DNA from 2 places in the Stenotrophomonas sp. 169 genome. Region 1 is predicted to be linked to the other one. Evidence: riboswitches for the same ligand, from Rfam matches in the RefSeq annotation. Region 1 holds a riboswitch; the other holds the start of a gene.
The links. Region 1 has a riboswitch for glycine ahead of gcvP (aminomethyl-transferring glycine dehydrogenase). Riboswitches for the same ligand answer to the same signal wherever they lie in the genome.
Positions count from the first base shown of each region.

Region 2: another riboswitch for glycine. It lies ahead of ICJ04_RS15945 (trimeric intracellular cation channel family protein); the one in region 1 lies ahead of gcvP (aminomethyl-transferring glycine dehydrogenase).

Region 1 covers NZ_CP061204.1:2,934,289-2,949,074, reverse strand. The annotation lists gene ICJ04_RS12890 (AraC family transcriptional regulator) at 1-373, shown strand, start outside; gene ICJ04_RS12885 (amino acid permease) at 455-1,840, shown strand; gene ICJ04_RS12880 (hypothetical protein) at 2,170-2,397, opposite strand; gene ICJ04_RS12875 (hypothetical protein) at 2,481-2,708, opposite strand; gene gcvP (aminomethyl-transferring glycine dehydrogenase) at 3,128-5,995, opposite strand; glycine riboswitch at 6,056-6,158, opposite strand; gene ICJ04_RS12865 (multidrug effflux MFS transporter) at 6,443-7,663, shown strand; gene ICJ04_RS12860 (hypothetical protein) at 7,769-8,161, shown strand; gene ICJ04_RS12855 (M2 family metallopeptidase) at 8,255-10,249, opposite strand; gene ICJ04_RS12850 (response regulator transcription factor) at 10,399-11,097, shown strand; gene ICJ04_RS12845 (HAMP domain-containing sensor histidine kinase) at 11,087-12,376, shown strand; gene ICJ04_RS12840 (DUF819 family protein) at 12,513-13,763, shown strand; gene ICJ04_RS12835 (hypothetical protein) at 13,854-14,786, opposite strand, start outside.
Region 2 covers NZ_CP061204.1:3,620,164-3,634,949, forward strand. The annotation lists gene ICJ04_RS15920 (primosomal protein N') at 1-1,774, shown strand, start outside; gene ICJ04_RS15925 (glutathione S-transferase) at 1,984-2,604, opposite strand; gene ICJ04_RS15930 (NYN domain-containing protein) at 2,665-3,519, opposite strand; gene ICJ04_RS15935 (NAD(P)/FAD-dependent oxidoreductase) at 3,622-4,908, shown strand; gene ICJ04_RS15940 (GIY-YIG nuclease family protein) at 5,176-5,445, opposite strand; glycine riboswitch at 5,486-5,576, shown strand; glycine riboswitch at 5,589-5,682, shown strand; gene ICJ04_RS15945 (trimeric intracellular cation channel family protein) at 5,801-6,418, shown strand; gene ICJ04_RS15950 (MdtA/MuxA family multidrug efflux RND transporter periplasmic adaptor subunit) at 6,710-7,873, shown strand; gene ICJ04_RS15955 (multidrug efflux RND transporter permease subunit) at 7,870-10,977, shown strand; gene ICJ04_RS15960 (efflux RND transporter permease subunit) at 10,974-14,033, shown strand; gene ICJ04_RS15965 (3-deoxy-7-phosphoheptulonate synthase) at 14,312-14,786, opposite strand, start outside.

The DNA of each region.
Region 1 (14,786 bases):
CATTTCCCGCGATCTGGGGCAGAAGCACAGCTTGGGAGCGCAGTACGAGCACCTGCGCCTGGCACTGGCCCATCTCAACGCGCACTACGCTGAAAACGTGCGCATGCAGACGCTTCTGGACATCACCGGGTTCTCGTTGTCCAAGCTGGAGCGCAGCTTCCGCAAAGTCTTCCAGATGACGCCGCAGCAGGTGCTGACCCGGCTGCGGATCCAGATGGCCATGCACCTGCTGCATGGAAATGACAGCATCGCCAGTATCGGCCAAGCCTGTGGCTTCAGTGACCAAAGCGCCTTCACCCGCAAGTTCAAGGCCGAAACGGGTGTCTCGCCGCGTGCCTATCGGGCCCGGATCGCCGAACTGGCCGGCGGCTGAGCAGGCAGGCCATCCGGCCTATCCCGTCCGCGCGCTGGACAGGGTAATGTGACGGCCTTGTTGCCGCACACGTGCCCTTCGATGCCTGACAACCCGACCCCCGCTTCCACAGCCTCGACCACCACGCGCCTTGGCCATGCGCTCAAGCCCCGCCAGCTGATCATGATGGGACTGGGCAGCGCCATCGGCGCGGGCCTGTTCCTCGGCTCCGGGGTCGGCGTGCAGCTGGCAGGCCCGGCCGTGCTGTTGTCGTATCTGGTTGCCGGCGCACTGGTGATCATCGTGATGAACGCGCTGGGCGAGATGGCGGCGAACAAGCCGACCAGCGGCGCGTTTTCGGTGTACGCCGCCGATGCGCTGGGTGCGACCGCGGGCGCCACGGTGGGCTGGCTGTGGTGGGTCCAGCTGGTGATCGTGATCGCGGCCGAAGCGGTAGGCGCGGCCGGTCTGCTGGCGACGGTATGGCCCGGTCTCTCCGTTCCGATGGCAGCCCTTGCCTTCATGGTGTTCTTCACCGCGATCAACCTGCTGGGCGTGAAGAACTTCGGCGAGTTCGAGTTCTGGTTCGCGATCCTCAAGGTGGCCGCGATCCTCGGCTTCATCGCCATCGGTGCGGCCCTGCTGCTGGGCTGGCTGCCGAACGCGATCTCGCCGGGCCTGTCCAACTTCACCGCCAATGGAGGGTTCGCGCCTACCGGTCTGGCGGGTGTGGGTGCGGCATTGCTCGTGGTGATCTTCGCCTTCGGCGGGACCGAGATCGTAGCGGTGGCTGCAGCCGAGACCGAAGACCCCGAGCGCAGCATCGCGCGCGCCATCCGTACGGTGGCGTGGCGGATCCTGGTGTTCTACATCGGCTCGCTGAGCGTCATCATCGCGGTGGTGCCGTGGACCAGCGAGGCGTTGAAGTCGCCGTTTGCCGCCGTGTTGGAAGCGGCCAATATTCCGGGCGCCGGTACCGCCATCACCCTGGTTGCGGTGATCGCCCTGCTGTCAGCGCTCAATGCCAATCTGTACGGGGCATCGCGGATGATCTTCTCGCTGGCGCAGCGCCGTGAAGCGCCCGCCGCGCTGGGGCGTGCAGACCGCCGCCAAGTGCCGATACTCGCTGTGCTTGCCAGCGTCCTGTTCGGCTTCGCCGCTACGGTCATGGAGCTGCTGTTCCCGACCAGAGTGCTGCCGGTGCTGTTGAACATCGTCGGATCGACCTGCCTGCTGGTGTGGACGATTTCGCTGGCGTCGCAGCTGGTGCTGCGTCGACGTGCGGATCGGGCGGGGCTGTCATTGCCGTTCCGCATGGCGGCTTTCCCGTGGTTGACGGGGCTGGCGTTGGCGATCCTGGCACTGATCTTCGCTTTGCTGTTGTATGGCGAACAGACGCGCCTGCAATTCCTGTCCATGGTGGTGCTGACTGCCTTCATTGCCAGCTGCAGTGCGCTTGCCCGACGCATCCGGGCCGGACTTCGCTGATCTCGACGCAGCACCCATTCTGCAATCCGCGTCGGCGCGATCGATGCACCGGCCGCGCCTGTGCGGGCGCTCAATCCGCCTGCGGTTGGGTCGCCACAACCGTTGTATCGCGCGTGTCGATACACCGCTTGTAGGCAACCCCGCAGATCAGCCAGTTGCCGGTCTTTGCGACGCATTTTACGAACTCGGCGCCGCAGGTCACCGGATTTCCGGTTGGGACGACCTATGCGTGAGCGGTGGCAACGGCAATGGCGCTGACCAGCAACAGACTGCTGGCGAGAACTCGGATGTTCATGGATTTTCCTCTTCGTCGCAGCGGCCCAAGGGACTCAGGGGGCCAGTGAAACCGGGAGTGCGACACGGCTGCCGCTGGCGAGGCATTTGCGCAGTTCGAGCGAGCAGCTGATGAAGTCGCGTCCATCTAGGTAATAGCATTGGAAGAAGGCCTTGGCGCAATCGATTGAACCAGCGCTTGGCTCAGCAGGCTGGGCCAGTGCAGGTAGCGATACGGCAAAGGTCATGGCGACAGCCAGAGCAGCGCTCTTTATGACGGACATGTCAGATCCTGTTTGAAGTTGGTCGGATGGGGACCGCGTTGCTGAAGAGAGCACGGGAGCATTCGCGCCCGTGCCCTTGGGCTTCAGTCCTCGCGGCGATCGGCGATTGAAGTCGAGGCACTGTCTGAGGTCAGGCACTTCACGAACTCGATGGCGCAGTTCACTGCACCGCCACCCTCAGCAAGGCACGAGGCCAGCTTCACGGCGCAATCCGACACGCCGCGTTCCTGCGCAGGCTGCGCATTTGCAGCGGGGATGGCGAAGGTGAAGGCGAGGGCAGCGGCGGCGACGAGGGTCTTCAGATGGTTCATGATGATTCTCCGTTTGACGGGTTCCGCCGACCAGGATGGGCGGCGGTGTCGATCCCGTTCGCGATCCGGGATCCGTTCTGGCTGGCCGGCGTCAGAACGTGGAGTCATCGTGCGTCGACACCATCGCGACAGGAGTGCTGGAATGTGACGTGCACAACATAAAAAACCGGGTTTCTTACGTCTGCAACACAGTTCCGTTTTCGATGAGCGGTGTGTGGTTGTTGAATGCGACGCGGCTCCAACCGCGAACGTGATGTCGCGCAGAGCGCTGTAGGGAGTCACGGACTAGTCGTTATTGGCCCTGCCAGGTGCGACACGGCAGGCAGCGCGGCGATCCGGGTCTGTCACCTGGGCGCAAAAAAAAAGGCCCGCTTGCGCGGGCCGTGATGCAGTGAAACGGTCAGGTCGTGCTGACGCCATCAGGCGTCGACTTCGTCGTCCTTGTACGCATCGACCGGGATGCAGGCACACATCACGTTCTTGTCGCCATACACGTTATCCACGCGGGCCACGGGCGGCCAGTACTTGGACTGCCGCAGGCTGGCCAAGGGGAACGCCGCCAGCTCGCGCGGATACGCATGCGTCCATTCGCTGGCCGTCACGGCGGCGGCGGTGTGCGGTGCGTTCTTCAAGGGATTGTCTTCGCGCTCCAGACGGCCATCTTCGATCGCGGCGATCTCTTCGCGGATCTGGATCATCGCGTCGATGAAGCGGTCCAGCTCATGCTGGGATTCGCTCTCGGTCGGCTCGACCATCAACGTGCCGGCCACCGGGAAGCTGAGGGTGGGGGCGTGGAAGCCAAAGTCGATCAGCCGCTTGGCGATGTCCTCTGCGCCGATGCCGCTGGTCTTTTCCAGCGGACGGATATCCAGGATGCACTCGTGCGCGACCAGCCCATTGCGGCCGGTATACAGGGTCTTGAAGTGCGGGGCCAGCCGCTTTGCAATGTAATTGGCATTGAGCAGCGCGACCTGCGTGGCCTTGCGCAGCCCTTCGGTCCCCATTAGCGTGATGTACATCCAGCTGATCGGCAGGATCGAGGCGCTGCCGAACGTGGCGGCCGAGACCATCCCGACATCACCCTCGCCGCCAAGCGCGCGCGGCAGGAACGGGGCCAGGTGCGATTTGACGGCACACGGTCCCACGCCGGGACCACCGCCGCCGTGCGGGATGCAGAAGGTCTTGTGCAGGTTCAAGTGGGAAACGTCCGAGCCCCACTTGCCGGGCTTGGCCACACCGACCAAGGCATTCATGTTGGCGCCATCGGTGTACACCTGGCCACCGTGCTGGTGGATGATCTCGCAGATGTCGACGATCTCTTCCTCGAACACGCCGTGCGTGGACGGATAGGTGACCATCAGCGCGGCGAGTCGGTCGCTGTACTTTTCTGCGTTGCGGCGGATGTCATCGACGTCGACATTGCCGTTGGCGTCTGTCTTGGTGACCACGACCTTCATCCCGCACATCTGCGCCGAGGCCGGGTTGGTGCCGTGAGCGGAGTCGGGAATGAGGCAGATATCGCGGTGATCGTCGCCGCGCGAGCGGTGGTAAGCACGGATGGCCAACAGGCCGGCATATTCGCCCTGCGCGCCGGAGTTGGGCTGCAGGCTCACAGCGTCGTAACCGGTGCATTCCACCAGCATCGCTTCAAGGCCCTCGATGAGTGCCTTGTAGCCAATGGCCTGTTCCGCCGGAACCAGCGGATGGATGTTGCCGAACTCCGGCCAGGTGACCGGAATCATTTCGGCGGTGGCATTGAGCTTCATCGTGCACGAACCCAGCGGGATCATCGTGCGATCCATCGCCAGATCCTTGTCGGCCAACGAGCGCAGGTAACGCAGCAGTTCGTGTTCGCTGTGGTGGGTATTGAAGACCGGGTGGGTCAGGAACGCGCTGCTGCGCACCAGGCCGGCCGGAATGGCATCGGCCGTGCTCGCATCGAGTGCTTCCACATCCGCGTGTGCACCGAATACCTGGGCCAGCGCGACGATGTCTTCGCGGGTGGCGGTTTCATCCAGGCTGATGCCCACCGAACTGCTGTCGATCGCGCGCAGGTTATAGCCGGCAGCGCGCGCCTTGGCATGCACGGCGTCGGCGTCTATGCCGGTGACATGCAGCGTGTCGAAGAACGTTTCGCCAACGGCCACCGCGTTGCTGCGCAGGGCAGCCGCCAGGATCGCCGCCAGGCGATGGGTGCGGCGGGCAATGCGGGTCAGGCCTTCCGGGCCGTGGTACACCGCGTACATCGACGCCATCACCGCCAGCAGTACCTGCGCGGTACAGATGTTGGAGGTGGCCTTCTCGCGGCGGATGTGCTGCTCGCGGGTCTGCAGGGTCAAGCGGTACGCCGGGTTGCCCTGCGCGTCGATCGATACGCCGATCAGGCGGCCGGGCATCGAGCGCTTGTAGGCATCACGGCAGGCCATGAAGGCGGCATGCGGGCCACCGAAACCGAACGGCACGCCGAAACGCTGGCTGTTGCCGACCACGATGTCCGCGCCCCATTCGCCCGGTGCCACCAGCAAGGTCAGTGCGAGCAGGTCGGTCGCCACGGCCACCAGGCCGCCGCGTGCATGCACGGCATCGACCAGCGCCTTATAGTCGCCGACCTGGCCGAAGGTGTCCGGGTACTGCAGCAGCAGGCCGAACGCTTCCGCTTCCAGTGCTTCGGCCGGGGTGCCCACGCGCAGTACGATGCCCAGCGGCTCGGCGCGGGTGCGCAGCAGTTCCAGCGTCTGCGGATGCACCGCGTCGTGCACGAAGAAGGTGTCCGACTTCGACTTCGCCGAACGCTTGGCCAGGGTCATTGCTTCGGCGGCCGCCGTGGCTTCGTCCAGCAACGAGGCATTGGCGATTTCCATGCCGGTCAGGTCCGCGCACAGCGTCTGGAAGTTGATCAACGCTTCCATGCGGCCCTGCGAGATCTCGGCCTGGTACGGCGTGTAGGCCGTGTACCACGCGGGGTTTTCCAGGATGTTGCGCAGGATGACGTTCGGCGTGTGGGTACCGTAATAGCCCTGGCCGATGAAGCTGCGCAGCACCGTGTTCTGGTCGGCGATTGCACGGATCTTCGCCAGCGCCTCGACTTCAGTCACCGATTCGGGCAACGCCAGCGGTGCCGGCGACTTGATGCGCGCGGGCACGATGGCGTCGGTCAGCGCATCCAGCGAGGCGTGGCCGACCACGCCGAGCATCTGCGCGATTTCGGCATCGTTGGGGCCGATATGGCGTTCGACGAACGCGTTGTGATGTTCGAGCTCGCGCAGCGAAGGGGTGTTCTGGGGCATGGCGAAGGATCCGTCGGGAAAGGGCACGCACGTGGGCAGGCCGCCATTCGGCAGCCTGCGGGGCGCCCCTCTGTCCTTTTGCCTGAGAGTTTGGAAGCGCGCGTGTGCGCGGCTTCGTGCCCCTTCGGCGCCGGATCGAACCGGTCTCTCCAGAGTTTTGATGCGGGTGGTCACGGGCCTGAGCGATTACGGGCGTTTGCGCCTTCGGCAGCGGTGTCCTGCTTCTCCCACCTTGTTGCCCGTTGATTATAGCGGTCGGCCCTGATGGATGTGCGGCTGAATGGAGTCAGGGACCAGACGTTTTCGGATCGGACCGAATGGCAAAGGGGACCGCTACGGCCTATCATGACGCACCATTCGTATTCATCCGGCGCCGCCTTCCTGTCTTTTCCGGACACGGGCTGGCGCCTGCCGCGCATGGCCTGCGCGGCTCCTCCGGACACCTCCATGACTGCCGCCTCGCCCTCGACCCGCCGTCTGGCTCTGCTGCTCGCAGGTCTGGCGATGTTTGGTCCGTTCTCGATCGACACGATCTTTCCCGCCTTTCCGCAACTGGCGCAGCGCCTGCGCGTGGACGAGGTCGCGGTGCAGCAGACCATCAGCGTGTACCTGCTGTTCTACGGGCTGATGAGTTTGGCCCACGGGCCGCTTTCGGATGCGCTGGGTCGCAAGCGGGTGATCCTGGGGGGGTTGGTGATCTTTGTCGGCGCCTCGGTAGGCTGCGCGCTGTCAACCGATCTGACCACGCTGCTGGTGTTCCGCGCGCTGCAGGGTCTGTCAGCGGGCGTTGGCATGATCGTCGGCCGTGCGGTGATCCGCGATCTGTACCACGGCCATGATGCCCAGCGGCTGATGAGCCAGGTCTCGATGATCTTCGGCATCGCCCCAGCCATCGCACCGATCATCGGCGGCTGGATCCTGCTCAGTGGCGCCGGTTGGCCGCTGATCTTCTGGTTCCTGGTGGTGTTTTCGTTGCTGTTGCTGGTGGCCACGGCGCGGTTCCTGCCCGAGACGCATCCGGTCGAAGCGCGTACGTCGCTGTCGCCGCGCGGATTGCTGCGCGACTACCTGCGGATGGGCTCCAACCCACGCCTGTTGCGCCTTGCGCTGGCCAGCGCGCTGAATTTTTCCAGCGTGTTCCTGTACATCTCCTCGGCCCCGGTGTTCGTCATGCAGCACCTGAAACTGGGGGAGGGCGGTTTTGCCTGGCTGTTCGTGCCGACCATCGGCGGGATGACGCTGGGGGCGTTCCTGTCCGGGCAGATGGCCGGGCGTGTGCTTCCGCAGCGGCAGATCGGCATCGGCTTCGGCCTGTGTGGATTGTCGGCGGTGCTCAACATCGGCTACGTGCTGTCGGTGCCAGAAATCGCTTTGCCTTGGGCAGTCGTTCCGATATTCATGGGGGGCACCGGACTGGCGATGATCTTCCCGATCCTGGCGCTGGGCGTGCTGGATCTGTACCCGCATCAGCGCGGGCTCGCCTCCTCGATGCAGATGTTCATCCAGATGATGATCAATACCTTCGTTGCCGGTGTGCTGTCGCCCCTGCTGAGCAGCAACCCGGTGCATCTCGCCTTTGGCTACGCTGGTTTCTTCGTGCTTGGGGCGTCGGTGTGGTACTGGGAAAACGCCTGCGCTCGGCGCAACCCGCACGCCCATGCACGCTGAGCGCCAGCCGGCAGAGCCGCTGCGCCGTGCGCGGGCCGTGGCGGTGAAGCCGGCGCGGGACGCCGCTGGGGTATCCTTGCGCACCCGGATGACTGTAAGCCCCTGATGTCGACCACTTCCAAACTGCGCCGCGATATCCGCCGGCGCCGCGAAACCCAGACCGCCAACCGGGACGCTGCCAACGCCTCGCCCGTCGAGCCGCACGCCGAACTGCGCGATCAGCAGCGGACGCTGCTGGCCGGCATTGTCCGCCGCGATGGCGAATGGGTGCTGGGCATGGACGGTCGCATTGCCGGCCAGAGCGAGAGTGCTGCCCAGGTGCTGTCCCTGATCATGCAGGCGGGTGAACTGCACGAGCGCAATGGCACGCCGGTGCGCCTGGTGTATTCCGATGCGCTGCGTGACGCCGCGCAGGCGGAGGCCAATGCGCAAGGGGTCAGTTTCGATGAGTTCAAGGATGCGCTTGCCGCGAAGATGACGGCAGGCAAGGCCAACTGATCAGCCGTGACGGCGCCGGGCGATGCCCGGCGTCGCATGAAGTCCGAAGGTAGCGCCGAGCAGGGCGCGGCGCTACCGGATCACGGGGCGCGGTCAGCGCTGTGCGGGCGCTGCCGGCGCTGCCGGTGCAGCAGGCGCCGCGGCACTGGCCTGCCAACCGCACACCTGGCCCTGGTTCTGCTCCTTCAGCCACGCGTTGACCGGGCTGAAGTACTCGATCATCGGGCCGGCATCCAGCTTTTCACCACCGGTGAGTTCCTTCAGGGTGGCCTGCCACGGCTGGCTGGCACCCTTGCTCAGCATGGCCCAGAACTTCTGCCCCGCTTCCTTGTTGCCGTAGAAGCTGCACTCATGCAGCGGGCCCTTGTAGCCGGAGGCATCGCACAGGCCCTTGTAGAACTGGAACTGCAGGATGCGGGCCAGGAAGTAGCGCGTATAGGGCGTATTGCCCGGCACGTGGTACTTCGCGCCCGGATCGAAGAACTCCTCGCCGCGCGTGGTGGCCGGTGCCACGCCCTGGTAACGCGCCTTCAGGTCCCACCAGGCCTTGTTGTAATTGTCCGGCGTGATCGAGCCGTCGAACACGCCCCAGCGCCAGCGGTCGATCATCAGGCCGAAGGGCAGGAAGGCCACGCCGGACAGGGCCATCCGCATCTGGTTGTTGATCACCGCTTCGCGGCTTTCTTCCGGCTTGTCCACCAGACCGATCGAATTGAGGTACTTGGGCGTCATCGCAAGCACGATGGTGTCGCCGATTGCTTCATGGAAGCCGTCGTTCGCACCGCCCTGGAACAGCGGCGGCAGCGGGTTGTAGGCCAGGTCGTAATAGATGTGGCCCAGCTCGTGGTAGATCGTGGTGAAGTTCTCTTCGTTGGGCTTGATGCACATCTTGGTGCGCACATCGCCTTCCATGTTCATGTCCCACGCGCTGGCATGGCACACCACGTCGCGGTCCTGCGGTTTGATGAACTGGGTCTTGTCCCAATAGGACTTCGGCAACGACGGCATGCCCAGTGACACGTAGAAATCCTGGGCGCGTTCGGTCATCTGCCGCGCAGTGCGCAGTTCGGCCTCACGCTGCGCCTTGTACAGGCCTTCCACGTTGGCGTTGCTGCCCGCCTTGGCCAGTGCGCCGCTCAGGTTGCCCTGATACTGCTTTTCCAGCGCAGCTGTGATGTCCAGGCTGCCCGCACCCGGGTACGGCTGCAGCTGGTCCCACAGGTTGGACCAGTCCTGCTGCCACATGTTGCCGGTCAGATGGGCAGCGATCAGGCCATTGCCCACTTCGGCCTTGTCCTTGCCGTAGGTGGCGTCCAGCTTGCCGCGCGCGTAGCAGTGCAACTGCTCGTACATCGGCTTGACCTGTTCCCACAACCGGTCGGTTTCCGGACCGATCTGCTCCGGCGGCATGTCGTACCCGCTGCGCCACATCTGTCCGGCATCAGCGAAACCCAGGCCCTTGGCGCCTTCGTTGACCAGGCTCACGAACTGCTGGTAATCACCGCGCATGTCTTTGGTGGTGCCGTGCCAGCCCTGCCAGGCATCCAACTGCTGGTCGTAGTCACGGCTGCTGGACAGCACCTGCTCCAGGTCGCCCAGTTGGCGGCAGGAAGTGGGATCGTTGGCATCGGTGCAGTACTTGCCTGCACCGTAGCTGCCTTCCATGCGTGTGGCGATCTGGGTCAGCTGGGCCAGCTTGGCCGGGTCGCGCGGGGCCGGCATCGACGACATCAGCTTGAGCAGGTGCAGGGCGCGCTTGCTGTCGTCGGACATCTCCTGCCCCTCGAACTTCGCGGCCTGTTCGATCCAGCTGTTGAGCTGGGTCAGCGAGCGTTCGTTGGCCTTGGCCGCCACACGCTCGGAATCGCTGTTGATGTAGGTGGAAGACAGCCACTGTGCCGAGGTCATCTCCGGGTACGCGGCCTTGTACTCCGCATTGATCCGGGCCACGAACTGGTCAGCGGTTTCGCCGGCCGGTGCCGTGGTCGCCGCAGTGTCGGCTTCCGGCGAAGGGTCCTTCTTGCAGGCGGCCAGCGACAACGTGGCGGCGGCGATCGCCGAGGCCAGCAGGAGATGACGGTGTTTCACGGGCGATCCTTGGGTGGTGAACGACCGCCGAAGGCTAGTGGGCGCGGCGGGTTGCCGCAAGTGGCATCCGTGCTGGCGGCGAGGGCGGGGGGACGTGAATCCGACACGGGCAGCGGTACCATGCAGCCACACACAGGGTGGGAAAGCGCATGCGGCTTCTGGTGATCGAGGACAACCGGCAACTGGTCGCCAACCTGTTCGACTACTTCGAATCGCGTGGGCACGTGCTGGACGTCGCGCCGGACGGCATCACCGGGCTGCACCTGGCGACCACGCAGACCTATGACGTGGTGATCCTGGACTGGATGCTGCCGCGCATGGAAGGGCCTGAAGTGCTGCGCCGCCTGCGGTCGGACCACGCCTCTGAAGTGCCGGTCATCATGCTCACCGCACGCGACGACCTGCCTGACAAGATCGCCGGGTTCCGGGCGGGCGCGGACGACTACCTGACCAAACCCTTCGCACTGCCCGAGCTGGAGGTCCGCCTGGATGCACTGCGAGTGCGCGCGCAGGGCCGTAATCCGCGCAAACGGCTGCAGGTGGGCGATCTGGTGCTTGACCTGGCAACGCTGGAAGCCCAGCGCGCGGGCCAGACGCTGCACCTCTACCCCGCCTGCCGCAAGTTGCTGGAGGTGCTGATGCGCGCAAGCCCCGCAGCGGTGACGCGCCAGCAGCTGGAGTTCGCCCTGTGGGGCGACGAGCCGCCTGACGGTGACCTGCTGCGCTCGCATGTCTACGAACTGCGTCGCAGCGTGGACGGCCCCTTCGCGCGCAAGCTGCTGCACACGCTGCCGCGCGTCGGTTACCGCCTGGCCGTGCAGGACCCGGAGGCCACCGATGGCGGCTAGGCCTGCTCCGTTGTACCGGCGGGTACTGGGATGGCTGCTGACCTACCTGGCCTTGATCTCACTGGCCGTGTTCGGGGTTGGCAACAACGTGCATGAGCACGCCGAACATGCGGCCTGGCGGGCGCTGTTGAACTCCGAGCTGGACAGCATCCTCGCGCACAGTGCGCGCGACCCGCAGTACCGCTGGCAGGATTCGGACACGCTCAGTCTGTTCCGGCTGGACCAGCCGGGAACGCCGGCCAGCGTGCGTGATCTCCATCCCGGGCTGCACGATGGCGTGCCCATCGGGGAGCGGCAGGCGGCGGTGATGGTGCGGCAGACCCAGACGATGGGGCGCGTGGCGTTGGCATTGGATATTTCGGATTTCGAGGCGCTGGAGCAGTTCGCTACCCGCTGGGTGCTGCTGGCTGGCTTGGTGATGGTGATCGTGACCGTGGTGATGGCGCGGCTGGGCATGCAGCGGGTAGTGCGTCCGTTGAGCCTGTTGGCGCGTGACATTGCCGCGTTGAAGCCCGGTGCGCCGGGCCAGCATATCCAGGTGGATGCACGTGGCAGCGCCGAGCTGCATACCATTGCCAATGCGCTCAACGACTACCTGGCGCGCAACGAGCAGTTCGTCGAGCGCGAGCGGGTGTTCATCAGCACGGCCAGCCATGAGCTGCGCACGCCGGTAGCGGTGATCACCGGTGCGGCCGAACTGGCGTTGGAACAACCGGGGCTGCCGGAGCGTGCACGCCAGCAGATGCTGCGCGTACAGCGTACAGCGGCGGACGTTGAAGAACTGATCGAACTGCTGCTGGTGCTGGCCCGCGACCCGGCACGACTTTCCGCGCGTGCCGAGCGCGTCGCCCTGGACCAGTTGCTGCCGCAGATCATCGAAGACCATCGCCACCTGCTGGGAGACAAGGACCTGACCGTGGCCCTGCGCGCCGCGCCGGTGGATATCGTGGCGCCGCTGGCCGTCGTGCAGGCGGCGATCGGCAACCTGCTGCGCAACGCGATCGAGAACAGCGGTCGCGGCGCGATCCAGCTCGATCTTTCGTCCGCCGGCGTGCTGACCCTGCGCGATCCGGGACACGGCATGAGCCCGGAGGAGATCGCGGCCATCCATGCACGGATGGCGCGCGGGCTCCGCAACGAACACGGCGGCATCGGCCTGGAGCTGGTGGCACGGCTGTGCGAGCACCTGGGCTGGACCTTGCGGTTCGACCCGGTGCAGCCACGCGGCACGCGGGCGACACTGGATGTCAGCGCGTCGGGCGTACCTTTCCCTGGGTAGAGTGCGTGCCGGCTGAAGTCGGCACGCTCGGCAGCGGCTCTTTTCAAGCGCGGTGGTGATGGCGATGTTAAGCTCGAAGGGTGCCGCGTCCTGCGGCATTTTTTTCGCCCACCATTTTCGATCGACAGAGGACGCCATGCCGACCGAACCTGCAACTGCCCTGATTTCCAGCGACATCGTCGGCCTGGGACTCATCGCTGCCACGCTTGCCCTGATCTTCTGGGCTGCCAGTGGTCCCACGCCACTGCTGAAGAAGATCTTCGCCTGGGTGCCGGCGTTGCTGCTGTGCTACTTCATCCCGGCCATCTACAACACGGCAGGGCTGATCGACGGCCATGGCACCGCGCTGTACAACCCGGTGGCGCGCGACGTGCTGCTGCCGGCCGCGCTCATCCTGCTCACCCTGTCCATCGACCTGAAGGGCATCGCCAAGCTGGGGCCGAAACTGCTGGTGGTGTTCTGTGCCGGCACCGCAGGCATCATGCTGGGGGCGATCGTGTCGTTCCAGGTGATGAAGCTGATCCATCCGGAAACGGTGGCCGGTGATACCTGGGCGGGCATGGCGGCACTGGCCGGCAGCTGGATCGGCGGCGGCGCGAACATGGTGGCGATGCGCGAGATCTTCGGCACCGACGCCACCACGTTTGGGCAGTTCGCGGTGGTGGACGTGGCCTGCGCCAGCCTGTGGATGGCGATCCTGCTGTTCCTGGCCAACCGTTCGCAGCAGATCGATGCGCGCAATGGCGCGGATACGCGGGCCATCGATGAGATGAAGGCCCGCATCAGCGCTTACGAGGCGCAGAACTCGCGCATCCCCACGCTGACCGATCTGATGGTCATTGTCGGCGTAGCGCTCGGCGGCGTCGGTCTGGCGCACGCCATCGCGGCACCGCTGGCCGCGTGGTTCAAGGCCAACGTGGGCTGGTCCAGCCAGTTCAGCCTGGACAGTCAGTTCGTCTGGGTCGTGCTGTTCTCCACTGGCCTCGGCCTGGCGCTCAGCTTCACCCGCGCAAGGCGGCTGGAGTCGGCCGGCGCATCGAAACTGGGTACCGTGTTCCTGTATTTCCTGATCGCCTGCATCGGCATGCAGATGGATCTGCTGTCGCTGCTTGATCGGCCGTGGCTGTTCGCGCTGGGCCTGATCTGGATGGCCACCCACGTGCTGGTGCTGTGGATCGTGGCGAAGCTGTTGCGCGCGCCGCTGTTCTTCTTCGGCGTCGGCTCGATGGGCAACATCGGCGCAGCCGCATCGGCACCGGTGGTGGCCGCGGCCTTCCACCCGAGCCTGGCGCCGGTCGGTGTGCTGTTGGGCACGGTGGGGTATGCGACGGGAACCGGACTGGCGTACGTTACCGGCCTGATCCTGAAGGCGATGGCCGGCGCCTAGTGCCGGCCGTCAGAAAACCGCAGGTCCAGCGCGCGAGCCGGCCTTTGCGCCGGCTCGTGACGCGGCACACGCAGGGAGCAGGGGGCCTGCTCAGCGGGCAGCTGGCTCCACTGAGATGTGTGAGACGCTTCCATCAAGGGGACCTCCCTTGAAGGGTCTTACCCGCAGGTAGGCCGAGTCGAACTCGAGGTCCAGACGTTCTACGGACTGCGGCTGGTTCCAGGCGATGTCCTGCAGCACGTCGATGACGGTGTAAGCGCGCTGGGTATCGCCATCTGCCGCATCATGCAGCGTCACGCGTTGGCCCTGGCGGGCACCCCGGAAAACGAGCGAGCGTATCGTGTTGTTCTCGCAGCCCATGCGCGGCGCGGATGCAAGCGACCAGTTCCGTTCAAACGCCGTGCTGAAGCTGCATATCGGTCCGCCCGTTGCACCGTTGTCCGCGAAGGCAAACAGCCCGCCGTTGTTGTAGGTCTCGGCGAACTCCAGCATGTCGCCCCACTCGATGAAATCGATCGCCAGATAGTTCGGCATGCGTTTGGCGGCGGGGAGGCAGGCCGTGTCCAGTCGCTGCACGACGGTGTCCAGGCGATTGTCGACACCGCTATGCCAGGAAAAGGGCGCGCCGTGGAAATGATTCATGACGAACAGGCGCGGCAGCCCCAGTGGCTGGTCGGTTGCGTCCAGGGGAATCCCACTCCAGCGGGGTCTGCACGTAGTGTCATGGGTGAAGATCGTGGCGCCCAGGCTCCAATAGTTCTCTGCGGTGACTGCCTGGTCGTGCATGAACGTGATCGCCCCATCGGCATACGCGCCTGAAAGCTCCGCCCGCTGTGTCAGAACCAACAGGCGCTGGTCGGCCGCGATCAGTTCGCGCAGGGTAGGCCACTGCCCACGCAGCGCCGTCCAGCGGGGATCGCCCGGCTTGAAGCTGTGCTTGAACAGGCCGGCGTTGTCGCGCACGAACGCGTCCATTGCGCCACGCCGATAGTAATCTTCAAGCTGAAGTGTGATGACTGCGTC
Region 2 (14,786 bases), 690 kb from region 1:
CGCAGGCAGCCGGCCGCGGCAGCTGGCCGAACTGCTGGCCGACGCGGTCGTTGACGAGGACGTGATCGCTGCGCGGATGGAGGACTGGCGCCCCGCCGCACGCAGTCTGGGCAAGCGCGGCCTGGCCGAACGTGTCGCGCTGAGCGTGGCGCCGATGCAGGCCAGCCCGCTGGGCGGCCCGACGCTGAATCCGGATCAAGCGGCGGCCGTTGAGGCCATCACCACCTCAACGGGATTCGTGCCTTTCCTGTTGGACGGGGTGACCGGCAGCGGCAAGACCGAGGTCTACCTGCAGGCCATCATCCAGTGTCTGGCACAGGGTCGGCAGGCGCTGGTGCTGGTGCCGGAGATCGGCCTCACCCCACAGACCCTCGCGCGCTTCCGCGGTCGCCTCGGCATCGCGGTGCACGCATATCACTCGGGGTTGAACGACAACGAGCGCGCGCGCGTCTGGGCGGCCGCAGCGCGCGGCGAAGCACGGGTGATCGTCGGCACGCGCTCGGCGATCTTCATGCCGTTGCCCGAGGCGGGGTTGCTGATCGTCGACGAAGAACATGACAACAGCTACAAGCAGCAGGACGGCATCCGTTACCACGCGCGTGATTTCGCCCTGGTCCGCGGCAAGGCGCTGGCCGTACCGGTCGTGCTGGGCAGCGCGACCCCGGCTCTGGAATCCCTGCACAATGCACACGCCGGCCGCTTCACGCATCTTCGGCTGAAGCAGCGCGCCGGCGAGGCGCGGCCGCCGCGCGTGCGCATCCTGGATGTGCGCAAGCGCCCGCTGCGCGATGGCCTGTCGCCGCAGGTGCTGGAGGGCATCGCCGAACACCTGCGCAACGGCCAGCAGGTGCTGGTGTTCAAGAACCGCCGTGGCTACGCGCCGGTGCTGCTGTGCCACGACTGCGGGTGGACCGCACCCTGCCAGCGCTGCGATGCGCCCATGACCGTGCACGGTGCCGGCCGCCGCCTGCAATGCCATCACTGCGGTGCCCGCCAAGCGGCGCCGCTGGCCTGCCCCGCCTGCGCCAGCCTGGCCCTCCAGCCACAGGGCATCGGTACCGAACGACTGGAAGAGCATTTGCTGCAGGCGTTCCCGGACGTGCCGGTGCTGCGAATTGATCGCAGCACCACCTCGCGCCGCGACGCGCTGGAGCAGCAACTGGCCACGCTGGGCGACCAGCCCGGCATCCTGGTCGGCACGCAGATCCTGGCCAAGGGCCACGACCTGCCCAAGCTGACCCTGGTGGTGGTGGTCGGCATCGATGAAGGCCTGTTTTCGTCGGACTTCCGCGCCACCGAGAAGCTCGCCCAGCAGTTGATCCAGGTAGCAGGTCGCGCCGGCCGCGCGCGCGATCCCGGTGAAGTCTGGCTGCAGACCCACCATCCGGGCCATCCGCTGCTGGAAACCCTGGTGAACGGCGGCTACCACCCGTTCGCGGCGGCCGAACTGACCCAGCGCCACGCGGCGGGCTTTCCCCCGTTTGCCCATCTCGCCCTGCTACGGGCCGAAGCCCAGCAGGTCGAGCAGGCCAACGCGTTCCTGCTGGCTGCACGCGGCCTGCTGGGCGAGCAACCGCACCTGGAAGCATTCGGCCCGATGCCCGCGCCCATGCCCCGGCGTGCGGGATACCAACGCACGCAATTGCTGCTGTCCAGCGCGCAGCGGCCACTGCTGCACGCCGTACTGGACCACGTCGCCCCGTTGCTGCACGGCCTGCCGGAAGCACGCAAAGTGCGCTGGTCGCTGGATGTGGATCCGATGGACCTGTACTGAGCGCGTCAGGGAACGGGGCGGACGGGTATCGCCCGCAGGTATCGCCGATTGGTAGAGCGGACCGGTAGAGCCGACTTCAGTCGGCTGCATTCCGCGAGATCCCACCGCAGCCGACTGAAGTCGGCTCTACCGGGACCGCCCCCCGGCGCAGCCTCCCCCCCGGCGCAGCCTCCCCCCGACGCACCGAGGCGCACGAGCGCGCGGCCGTCTCAGCTCATGCCAGTCATCACACCGCGCTGGTAGGCAGGGCGCTCGCGCAACCGCGCGTACCACTCCGCAAGGTGCGGCAGGTCGGGGCGCTGGATCGGCATCTCAAACCACGCATACACCAGCGACCCGAGCGGAATGTCACCCATCGCGAAGTGGTCGCCGGACAGCCAGGGCTGCTTGGCAAGCTCCGCATCGGCCATCGCCAGCAGATCGCCCGCCTTCACCAGTGCCGCGTTGATGCGCGCTTCGTCGCGGTCTGCCGGCGCGGTGCGCATCACCCCCCAGATCAGCTCGCTGTACAGCGGCGCCATGCGGGAAGTGCTCCAGTCCATCCATTTCTCGCTCTGCGCCCGCACGATCGGCGATTCGTCGTACAAGCTGCCCAACGCATAACGCGCCGACAGATAGCGCACGATCGCATTGGATTCCCATAGCGGCAGGCCGTGGTCTTCAATGACCGGCACCAGTCCGTTGGGATTCATCGCCTGATACTCCGCTGCCTGCGTACCGCCGAAACTGCCGCCCACTTCGATGGACTCGTAGGTCAGGCCGATCTCTTCGGCACACCACAGCACCTTGCGCACATTGCTCGAATTGCGACGGCCCCAGATCTTCAGCATGTTGGTTCTCTTGCGGGCAAACGGGCGCCCGGCAGGCGCGGGACCGCTACGATACGCCGATCACGCGACATCTGGCTTGCCGCTTTTTGCTGCCTGCTTCCTCGCCTGTTTGGCGACGGGTTTCGGCGCTTGTCCTGCGGCAGGTTTTGCAGCCGGCTTTTTCGCCAGCGCGCGTACGAAGGACGATTTGCCTTCCTTCTTCATGTCGAACAGGCCGATCGCCGCCAGCAGGTCACTGAGCTTGCCGTAGCCATAATTCCGTGGATCGAACGACGCTTGGTTGCCGATCTGGCTACCGACCGGCCCCAGGTGCGACCAGCCGTCCTCACCCTCCGCCGACGCCACCGCACGGCGCAGCAGGTTCACCAGTTTGGTATCGCTGCGCATCTCCGCGCCGGTCTTGCGCGGGCGCGCCTCGCTGCTCGTTTCACCTGCGGACACTGCACCCGTTTCGATCTCCGGCGCGCTGACATGCGCCTGGCCCAGCGCTTCGACATAGGTGAACTTGGAACACGCGTTGACGAAGGGCTCCGGCGTCTTCTTTTCACCGAAGCCGTACACCTTCACCCCATCGGTCAGCAGGCGCATCACCAGCGGGGTGAAGTCGGCATCGCTGGAGACGATCGCGAAGCCATCCAGGTTGCCGGCGTACAGCAGGTCCATCGCATCGATCACCATCGCCATGTCGGACGCGTTCTTGCCGCGGCTGTAGGCGAACTGCTGGATGGGGCGGATCGCGTACTCGTGCAGCACCGCTTCCCAGCTTTTCAGGTTCGGGCTCTTCCAGTTGCCGTAGGCACGGCGCACGTTCGCCACGCCGTGGCGGGCGACCTCGGCCAGGACTTCCTCGATCTTCGCGGCAGGCGCGTTGTCGGCGTCGATCAACAGGGCAATGCGCTTTTCAGACTCGGACATACCGACTCCAGGCTGACGATGGGCAGAGGACAGTATGTTCCAGCGCGGCGTACCCCGCCGTGACATGCGATCATCCCCACGCCCCCCTACTGGAGCCACGCGATGTCCCGCGAGCGCACCCCCCACCTGGTCATCGTCGGCGGCGGTTTCGCCGGCCTCTGGGCGACCCGCGCCTTGGCCAGCGAGCGCATCCGCATCACCCTGATCGACCGCCGCAACCATCATCTGTTCCAGCCCTTGCTGTACCAGGTCGCGACGGCAGGTCTTTCCGCACCGGATATCGCCGCACCGCTGCGGCATATCCTCGGCCAACAGCGCAACGTGGAAGTCCGCCTGGGCGAAGTCAGCCGCATCGACAAGGTGACGCGCAGCGTGCATCTGGCCGATGGCACCTCGATGACGTACGACTCCCTGCTGCTGGCCAGCGGCGCCACCCATGCCTATTTCGGCCATGACGAATGGGCCAAGGATGCGCCCGGCCTGAAGACGCTGGATGACGCGATTGCCTTGCGACGCAAGCTGCTGTTGGCCTTCGAGCGTGCCGAGGCCGAGCCGGATCCGGAAAAGAAGGCGGCGTGGCTCAGCTTCGCCGTAGTCGGCGGTGGCCCGACCGGCGTGGAACTGGCCGGCACGCTGGCCGAAATTGCCCGGCATACCCTGCGCAACGAGTTCCGCCACATCGACCCGGCGTCGGCCAAGGTGCGCCTGGTGGAAGCCGGACCGCGCGTGCTGTCCACGTTCCCGGACGTGCTCTCGCTGAAGGCACGTCGGCAGCTGGAAAAACTGGGCGTGGAAGTACTGACCGGCACCCCGGTGACGTCGATCGACAGCCTCGGCTTCCAGCTGGGCGATCAGTTCGTTCCTGCACGCACGGTGGTGTGGGCGGCAGGCGTCGCCGCATCGCCGTTGGGCGCCACGCTGGACGTGCCGCTCGACCGCGCTGGCCGCGTGCAGGTGCAGCCTGACCTGACCCTGCCCGGCCACCCGGAAGTGTTCGTGGCCGGCGACCTGGCCGCGCTGACCCAGGCCGATGGTCGACCGGTGCCAGGCGTCGCACCGGCGGCAAAGCAGATGGGCAAACACGTAGCGGACACCGTTCGTGCGCGCCTGCACGGCAAGCCGGGGCCGGGCGCGTTCACGTACGCCGACTACGGCAACCTGGCCACCATCGGCCGCATGGCCGCGATCGTGCACCTGGGCAAGCTGCAGCTGTCCGGCGTGCTGGCGTGGTGGTTCTGGCTGGCCGCCCACGTGTTCTTCCTGATCGGCTTCCGCAACCGCATGGTGGTGTTGTTGAACTGGGCCGTGGCGTACTGGAGCTACCAGCGCAGCGCACGGATCATCTTCGGTGACGTGAAGCCGCCGAAGGATCCGCCACCTTCGGTGTAGCGGCGCGACCGCTGCGCTGACGCGTGGGGTTCATGGGTGGGGTCTGCGGATGGGCCCACGGGTTGGGGCCACGGATGGGCCTACGGGTGGGGCTTACGGATCGGGTCTACGGATGGTGCCTACCGGTAGAGCCGACTTCAGTCGGCTTGCGCGGTGGTGCGGTAAGAACAGCCGACTGAAGTCGGCTCTACCGATCGGCTTGCGCGGTGGTGCGCTAAGAGCAGCCGACTGAAGTCGGCTCTACCAGGCGGCTCTACCGGTCGTGCGTCACGGGCCGATGGCGCCGCTGAGCCATGCGAGCTTCTTCGCGCGCGGCAGCTGCTTCAGTTGCCACTCGGCGCGCGAGGCTTCCGCGCGGTCTGGATACTGGCGTACGGCCAGGATCTGCAGGGGTGGGCGCGCGCGGGTGTAACGCGCCCCCTTGCCGGCCTGGTGGGCGGCGAAGCGTGCCTGTACGTCGGTGCTGATCCCCGCGTAATAGCTGCCATCCCGGCATTCAAGCAGGTACAGAAACCACGGGGCAGTCAGGCAGGGCATGCGGCGATTATCGCCCAACGGCGGCCAGCAGCTACACTACGCGCCGGATGCAGGAGAGTGGTGCCACGCTGGCACCCGCCGAAGGCGCAGGCTCCCATGATCGCTCAGGCCGGTGGGATGGCATCCCACCAACCATGTATCCGATTCGCCGAGCTGGAGAGAGGTCCGCAAGGATCCGCCGAAGGGGCACGCGGTTTCATCCGCTGAACTCTCAGGCAAAAGGACAGCGGGAGCGGCACCGGTCACCTTGATTCGTCGATGCGCGCGCATCGGTGCGAGCCTTGCGTGGCCGTCCGTCAGCCGACTCACGTCGGTTCTACCGTCAGCGGCGTCCCACCGCGTCCGGAGCCTGCCCATGCTGTTGTCCATCATCTACCTGATCGCTATTTCCGCCGAAGCCATGACCGGCGCCCTGTCCGCAGGACGCCGCCGCATGGATCTTTTCGGCGTGGTCATGATCGCCTGTGTCACCGCGTTGGGCGGGGGCTCACTGCGCGACATCATCCTCGGCCATTACCCCTTGGCCTGGGTGAAGCACCCGGAGTACCTCGGATTCACCGTCTGCGCTGCGTTGATCGCCACCTGGGTGGCGCGCTGGATGCACCACTTCCGCCGCACGTTCCTGGTGCTGGATGGTCTGGGGCTGATCGCCTTCACCCTGATCGGCTGCGCGATCGCCCGCGAGACCGGACACGCCACACCGATCGTGCTGATCGCCGGGATGCTGACCGGTGCGTTCGGCGGCGTGCTGCGCGACATCCTGTGCAACGAGGTGCCGCTGATCTTCCAGAAAGAGCTCTACGCGATCATCTCGTTGCTCACCGGTGCTGCGTATCTGCTGCTGTTGCGCTGGAACGTGGCCGACAACATCGCCATCCTGTGCTGCCTGGGCGGGGGGTTCGCGTTACGCCTGCTGGCGATCCACTACCGCTGGGAAATGCCGAAGTTCGTGTACCACGACGAAGTGCACTGACGCGTTTGGACTGTTGACGGCCAGCGGCCGTCACTACCGGTGATACCAGCGCGTGCTTACCGGTGAGGGCCAGCGGCCGTCACGCGCCGGAATACCGCCCCCATGACCTTGGTCATGCGGAAATATGCCGTGCGATTAGCTACCATGACGGCCCCGTCGCTGCGTGCGGCGGCATCCAGCCACGCTGCCTCTGCGGCCCCGCCAGACAACCCTTCCCCCCAGTTGCCAGGCCATGCAGTCGTGTCCCTGGCGCAGTACTACCCTGCGCCAGCGCAGGGTGCAGGATGCCCCATGTCCGTTGCCGAACCGTCGCGCCTCCGCCGTAACCGCATGCTGCTGCTGGCAGCTTCCCTCGTCGCGCTTGTTGCGCTGATCGCATGGTGGGCGTGGCCGCACGCTGCTCCGGCAACCGATGAAGGCGGCCGCAAGCCGACTCCGGTGCGCGTGGCGCGCGCCAGTGCCGAACCGCTGCAGTTGCGGCTGAAAGCCATCGGTACCGTGACCCCGTTGCACAGCGTGGTGGTGCGCAGCCGCGTCGATGGTGAACTGCTGAAGCTGCATGTCGACGAAGGCCAGCACGTCCGTGCAGGCGAGCTGATCGCGCAGATCGATCCGCGCCCGTACGAGGTGCGTCTCGCCCAGGCACAGGGCACCCAGCAGCAGAACCTGGCCGAACTGGAAAATGCAGAGCGCCAGCTGCAGCGGTTCCGCGAGCTGCAGGCAAAGAACTATGTGTCCGGGCAGGAACTCAGTGACCAGCAGAGCAAGGTCCGGCAGCTGCAGGGGCGACGCTTGAGCGACCAGGCCACGGTGGACGAAGCCCGCCTGCAGTTGCAGTACACCCGTATCACCGCACCGGTGAGCGGTCGGCTCGGCCTGCGACGGGTGGACGTAGGCAACCTGATCCGCAGCAGCGATGCCGATGGCCTGGTCACGCTGGCGCAGACCGCGCCGATCAGCGTGCTGTTCACCGTGCCCGAACCGGAACTTCCGGCGCTGCTGGATGCCGTGCGCGCCACGCCGGCGTTGGCGGTGCAGGCCTGGGACCGCGAAGAGCGCGCCGCGCTGGGCGACGGTGTGCTGTCCAGCGTGGACAACGTGATCGACACGGCCACCGGCACCTTGAAGCTGCGCGCGCAGTTCGACAACGCCGATGACGCGCTGTTCCCCAACCAGTTCGTGAACATCCGCCTGCAGCTCGGTGCGCACGATGCCGTGGTGATTCCCGATGCCGCCGTGCAGTTCGGCAGCAAAGGCAACTACGTGCATGTGATCGACCAGGATGACAAGGCGCAACGCCGTGATGTGGTGCTGGGACCGGCCGATGGCAGCCGCGTCTCGGTGCGCAGCGGGCTCAAGGCCGGCGAAAAGGTGGTGGTGGAAGGCATCGACGGACTGGAAGACGGCGGCGCCGTGCGCATCATCAGCGAGGACGCTGCGCAGGACGGCGCATGAATCTGTCGCGGCCTTTCATCCTGCGCCCGGTCGCCACCACCCTGTTGATGGTGGCGCTGCTGCTGGCCGGCGTGCTGTCGTATCGGCTGCTGCCGGTGGCGGCGCTGCCGCAGGTCGATTACCCGATCATCCAGGTCACCACGCTGTATCCCGGTGCCAGCCCCGAGCTGACCACGCGGATGGTCACTGCCCCCCTGGAGAAGCAGCTGGGCCAGATCCCGGGACTGAAGCAGATGTCCTCCACCAGTTCCGGTGGCGCGTCGGTGGTGACGCTGCAGTTCGGGCTGGAGGTGTCACTGGGCGTGGCCGAACAGGACGTGCAGGCGGCGATCAACACCGCCGGCAGTTTCCTGCCCGACGACCTGCCGGTGCCGCCGGTCTACCGCAAGGTCAATCCGGCCGACACCCCGATCCTTACCCTGGCGGTGACCTCGCAGGGCATGGCCCTGCCGCAGGTGCACGACCTGGTCGATACGCGCGTGGCGCAGCGTCTGTCACAGTTGCCGGGCGTCGGCCTGGTCAGCCTGGCCGGCGGCCAACGCCCTGCCGTACGCATCCAGGTCAACCCTGCCGCATTGGCCGCCAACGGCTTGGGCATGGACCATGTCCGCACGGCGATTGCCGCCGCCAACGTCAACTTGCCCAAGGGCAGTTTCGACGGGCCGATCCGCGCGGTGATGCTCGATGCGAACGACCAGATGCGCAGCGTCGCGGAGTACCGCGCGCTGGTGCTGAAGTGGCGCGACGGCGCGCCCCTGCGGCTGGGCGACGTGGCCAGCATCAGCGACGGTGCCGAGAACCGGCAGTTGGCAGCGTGGTCCGGCACCACGCCTGCGGTGCTCGTGAACATCCAGCGCCAGCCGGGGGCCAATGTCATCGCGGTGGTGGAGCACGTGCGCGAGCTGCTGCCGCAGTTGCAGGCGGCGCTACCCAAGGGCGTGGAACTGCAGGTACTCAGTGATCGCACCGAGTCCATCCGCGCGTCGGTCCGCGGCGTACAGAAGGAGCTGGTGCTCGCCATCGGCCTGGTGGTGTTGGTGACCTTCGTGTTCCTGCGCAGTGCCTCGGCCACGCTGATTCCCAGTGTCGCGGTGCCACTGTCGCTGGTGGGGACGTTCGCGGTGATGCTGCTGGCCGGCTTTTCGCTCAACAACCTCACTCTGATGGCACTCACCATCGCCACCGGTTTCGTGGTCGACGATGCCATCGTGATGCTGGAAAACATCGCGCGGCACCTGGAAGAAGGCGAGACGCCGATGAACGCAGCGCTCAAGGGCGCCAGCGAGATCGGCTTCACTCTGGTATCGCTGACGGTGTCGTTGATCGCCGTACTGATCCCGCTGCTGTTCATGGCCGATCTGGTGGGCGCGCTGTTCCATGAGTTCGCCATCACCCTGGCCGTGGCCATCGGCATCTCGCTGCTGGTCTCGCTGACCCTGACGCCGATGCTGTGCGCACGCTTCCTGCGCCCCGGCGCGAACAAGCACGAAGGGGTCAGCGGCCAGCGCGGCGACATGTTCGACCGTGTCATCGCCGCTTACGACCGCCAGCTGCACTGGGTGCTGCAGCGCCAGCCGTTGATGCTGATCGCCACTGCGGCGACGTTGCTGCTGACCGTGGCGCTGTACTTCGCTGTCCCCAAGGGCTTCTTCCCGGTACAGGACGCCGGGCTGGTGCAGGGCATCAGCGAGGCGCCGCAGGCGATTTCGTTCCAGGCGATGCGCCAGCGCCAGCTGGCCCTTGCCGCGGCCATCGAGCAGGACCCGGCGGTGGCCAGCCTGTCGTCGTACATCGGTGTGGATGGCAACAACGCGGCCCTCAATACGGGCCGCCTGCTGATCGAGCTCAAGCCGCACGGCCAGCGCAGCGAGGGACGCGGCGACGTCGCTTCGGTGATGGCCCGCCTGCAGCAGCGCGTGGCCGACATCCCCGGCATCACGTTGTATCTGCAGCCCGTGCAGGAACTCGGACTGGAAGACCGCATCAGCCGCAGCCAGTACCAGTTCACCCTGACCAGCCCGGACACCGATGCACTGCAGGACTGGACGCCGCGGCTGCTGCAGGCGTTGCAACGTTCGCCGGTGCTGCGCGATGTGGCCAGCGACCTGCAGATGCAGGGCCGCCAGGCGCGCGTGGTGATCGATCGCGATGCAGCGGCCCGGCTGGGCGTGTCCGTGGAAGCGGTCGCCGATGCGCTGTACGACGCCTACGGGCAACGGCAGATCTCCACCATCTTCACCCAGGCCAGCCAGTACCGCGTGGTGCTGGAGGCGGATCCTGCGCACCAGCCCGGACCGGATGCGATCGCCGGCCTGCGCGTGCGCAATGCCCAGGACCAGACCGTGCCGCTGGGCGCGGTGGCGCGCATCGAACAAGGCCCTGCGCCCCTGCTGCGCAACCATGTCGGCCAGTTCCCGGCCGCCACGTTGTCGTTCAACCTCGCGCCCGGTGCATCGCTGGGCGCCGCCGTCGCCGCGGTCGAGGCCGCGCGGGCGGATATCGCGCTGCCGGCCAGCATCGAGCTGCGCCTGCAGGGCGCGGCTGCGGCCTTCAACGGATCGCTGTCCAGCACGCTGTGGCTGATCCTGGCGGCCGTGGTGGTGATGTACATCGTGCTGGGCGTGCTCTATGAGAGCTTCATCCATCCCATCACCATCCTGTCCACGCTGCCCTCGGCCACGGTAGGTGCGTTGGCCGCGCTGTGGATCAGCGGGCGCAGCCTGGACCTGATCGCGGTGATCGGCATCGTGCTGCTGATCGGGCTGGTGAAAAAGAACGCGATCATGATGATCGACTTCGCGCTGGATGCGCAGCGCAGCCGGGGCATGGCGCCGCGCGAGGCGATCCACCAGGCGGCGCTGCTGCGCTTCCGGCCGATCCTGATGACCACGTTGGCGGCCCTGTTCGGGGCGATACCGCTGATGCTGGCCAGCGGCTCGGGCGCCGAACTGCGCCAGCCGCTTGGCTGGGTGATGGTGGGTGGATTGCTGGTCAGCCAGGTACTGACCTTGTTCACCACGCCGGTGATCTATCTCGCCTTCGACCGCCTGCAGCGCCGTCGCGTGGCCGCTCCGATCCCGGCCGACGGCGGGGCCAAGGCGTGAACCCGGGCGCGCGCATTGCCCAGGCCTGCGTGCAGCGGCCGGTCGCCACCACGTTGCTCGCCGTCGCCCTCGTGCTGGCCGGCCTGATGGCGCTGCGCCTGCTGCCCGTGGCACCGCTGCCGCAGGTCGATTATCCGGCCATCGAGATCAGCGCCAGCCTGCCCGGCGCCTCGCCCGAATCGATGGCGGCCACGGTGGCCACGCCCTTGGAGCGCGCACTCGGCAGCATTCCCGGTATCACGAACCTCGAATCATCCAGTTCGCAGGGGCAGACGGAGATCGAGCTGGAGTTCGTGCTCGACCGCAACATCGATGAAGCGGCGCGCGAAGTGCAGGCCGCCATCAATGCGGCACGCGGCCAGCTGCCCAGTGGCATGCCCGGCATGCCGGAGTACCGCAAGGTCAATCCATCGCAGGCACCGATCCTGGCCCTGGCGCTGACCTCGGACGTACTGTCGCCGGGCCAGCTGTATGACATCGGCTCCACCGTCCTGGCGCAGAAGCTGTCACAGGTACCCGGCGTGGGGGGGGTGCAGGTCGGCGGCAGCGCATTGCCCGCCGTGCGGGTATCGCTGGACCCGAACGCGTTGAACCACGCCGGGCTGGCCCTGGATGACGTATCGCAGGCCATCGCGCGTGCGAACGCATTGCGGCCGCTGGGGGCAGTGGGCAACGCGCAGCAGCAGTGGCAGTTGGAGGCACCGCTGCAACTGCGCGAAGCGGCGCAGTACCGCGAACTCGCCCTTGCCATCAAGGACGGTCGCCCCTTGCGGCTGGGTGACGTGGCACAAGTCGCGGACGGCGTAGAGGATCGCTACGCCAGTGGTTTCCACAACGAACGTCCCGCCGTGCTGTTGATCATCAGCCGCCAGCCCGGCGCGAACATCATCGCCACCGTGGACGCCATCCAGCAGCAACTGCCCCAGCTGCATGCGCTGCTGCCGGCGAACGTCGACATGCAGTTGGTGATGGATCGCTCGCCGGTCATCCGCGCCACCCTGCACGAGGCCGAGCTGACCCTGCTGCTGGCGATCGTGCTGGTGGTGCTGGTGGTGCTCGGCTTCCTCGGTCACTGGCGTGCCGCACTGGTGCCCAGCGTGGCCATCCCTGTCGTGTTGTTCGGCACGCTGGCCCTGATCGCGCTGCTGGGCTTTTCGCTCAACACGCTCTCGCTGATGGCACTGATCGTTGCCGCCGTGCTGGTGGTGGACGACGCCATCGTGGTGCTGGAGAACATCGCACGCCATCGCGAGCTGGGTGCCGATCGGTGGCAGGCGGCGATACGCGGTGCGGGTGAAGTGTCCGCAACGCTGGTGTCGATGAACCTCGCGCTGGCAGTGGTTTTCGTCTCCATCCTGTTCATGGATGACTTCGTTGAACGGTTGTTCCGCGAGTTCTCGCTGACCCTGGTGGCCGCGATGGCGGTATCGGTGGTGGTGGCACTGAGCCTGGTGCCGATGCTGTGCGCGCATCTGTTCACCGATGCACAGCGCACGCCATCGCGATGGCAGCGCGGCAGCAACGCGTTGTTCGAGCGGGTGCGCGCGGGTTACCTGCGCACGCTGGACAAGGGCCTGCAGCGGCTCCGCTGGCCGCTGTTGGCCTTCGTCGCCGTGATCGCGCTCAATGCCTGGTTGCTGCAGAAGGTACCCAAGGGCATGGTGCCGCAGCAGGATACCGCGCAGCTGCGTGGCTTCGCGCGTGGCGATGACGGCCTGTCATTCCAGGCAATGCAGCCCAAGATCAGTGCCTACCGCCAGCTGCTGCTGGATGACCCGGCGATCGAGGACATCATCGGATACATCGGCGGCGGCATGGGGGTCAACAATGCCTTCATCATGATCAAGATGAAGCCCTTGGCCGAACGCAAGATATCCAGCCAGCAGGTGATCGAGCGCCTCCGCAAGAACCTGCCACCGCTGCCTGGCGGCAACCTGTACATGTGGGTGGACCAGGACATCCGCCTGGAAGGCGCCGGCGACAGCGGCAAGCAGGAACTGCAGTTGCTGGCCGCCGACCTCGCGCCGTTGCGTGAGTGGGCGCCGAAGGTAAGCGCCGCGCTGAAGTCCTTGCCGGAACTGGTGGATGTGGAAGCGCAGGGCGAGGCCGGCATGCGCCAAGTGGTGCTGGACATCGACCGCGAAGCCGCCGCGCGCCATGGCGTGGACCTGCGCACGATCGCCACCGTGCTCAACAACTCCTTCAGCCAACGCCAGGTCGCCACGCTGTACGACACCCTCAACCAGTACCGCGTGGTGATGGAACTGGACCCGCGGCATACCCAGGACCCGACCACGCTGCAGCAGTTGCAGGTGGTCGGCGCGGAAGGCCAGCGCATCCCGTTGTCCAGTGTGGCCACGTGGCGCTATGGCATGGCGTCGGACCGTGTCTCCCACAGCCAGCAGTTCGCCTCCATCTGGATCGAGTTCGCGCTGGCACCCGGGGTGGGTCTGGAGCAGGCGGTCACCGCCATCAACGGCGCCATGGCCACGCTGATGCTGCCCGCCACCGTGCAGGCGAAGCTGTCCGGTGAAGCGGCCGGCCTGGAGGAGATGCGGCAACGGCAGCTGTGGCTGCTGTTGGGCGCCACGCTGGCGGTGTACCTGGTGCTGGGCGTGTTGTATGAAAGTTTCCTGCAGCCGCTGGTGATCCTGTCCACGCTGCCTTCGGCCGGCGTCGGCGCCCTGCTCGCCCTGCTGCTGTTCGACAACGAGCTCAACCTGATCTCGCTGTTGGGGCTGTTCCTGCTGGTCGGCGTGGTGATGAAGAACACCATCCTGCTGGTCGACTTCGCCCTGGCCGCCGAGCGGCGCGGTCTCAGCGCGCACGATGCGGTGATGGAGGCGGCACGGCTGCGCCTGCGACCGATCCTGATGACGTCCATCGCCGCGCTGCTGGGCACCCTGCCGCTGATGCTCGGCGGCGGCGAAGGCTGGGAGCTGCGCCGCCCGCTGGGCATCGCCATCGTCGGCGGGCTGCTGGTCAGCCAGCTGCTGACCCTGTACACCACCCCGGCGATGTATCTCGCGCTGGCAAAACTGCAGCGGCCCCGGTAGAGCCAACCTGGTAGAGCCGACTTCAGTCGGCTGCTCCCGCGCTCGCGACCCGCACGCAGCCGACTGAAGTTGGCTCTACCAGGGCGGCTTTACCCCCGCCCGCCAGATCGCGAACACCACCTCGTCCACCACCCCGGCGATGAACCTGGAACGGGTTCATTGCATCCCGTTCCAGGCGCATCGCCGATGCGGCCGCGATGGCTGCCAACTCCGCCAGCCACCGCTGAAGACGGCGCGCCCCCGCAGGCAGCAACCGTCTTCCACACACGTTGCACCGCTCAGGCGGCTTGCGCTTCCACTTCTGCTTCCCGCGCCGCCACGGCCTCGCGGCGCGCACGCACGGCAGCGGCCAACCGCTCCAGCACCACTTCGGTGGTCGCCCAGTCGATGCAGCCATCCGTGATGCTCTGGCCGTGCACCAGCGGCTGGCCTTCCACCAGCTCCTGCCGACCGCCGACCAGGTTGCTCTCGATCATCACCCCGACGATGCGCTGCTCACCGCCGGCCATCTGCGCGGCGATGTCATCGACTACCTTGGGCTGGTTGTCCGGATTCTTCAGGCTGTTGGCGTGGCTGGCATCGACCATCAGGCGCGTGGGCAACTGCGCCTTGGTCAGCACCTGACAGGCATCGGCGATGCTGGCCGCATCGTAGTTGGGCTGCTTGCCGCCGCGCAGGATCACGTGGCAATCCGGATTGCCCGCCGTGGCGACGATCGCGGTATCGCCCTGCTTGGTCACCGACAGGAAATGA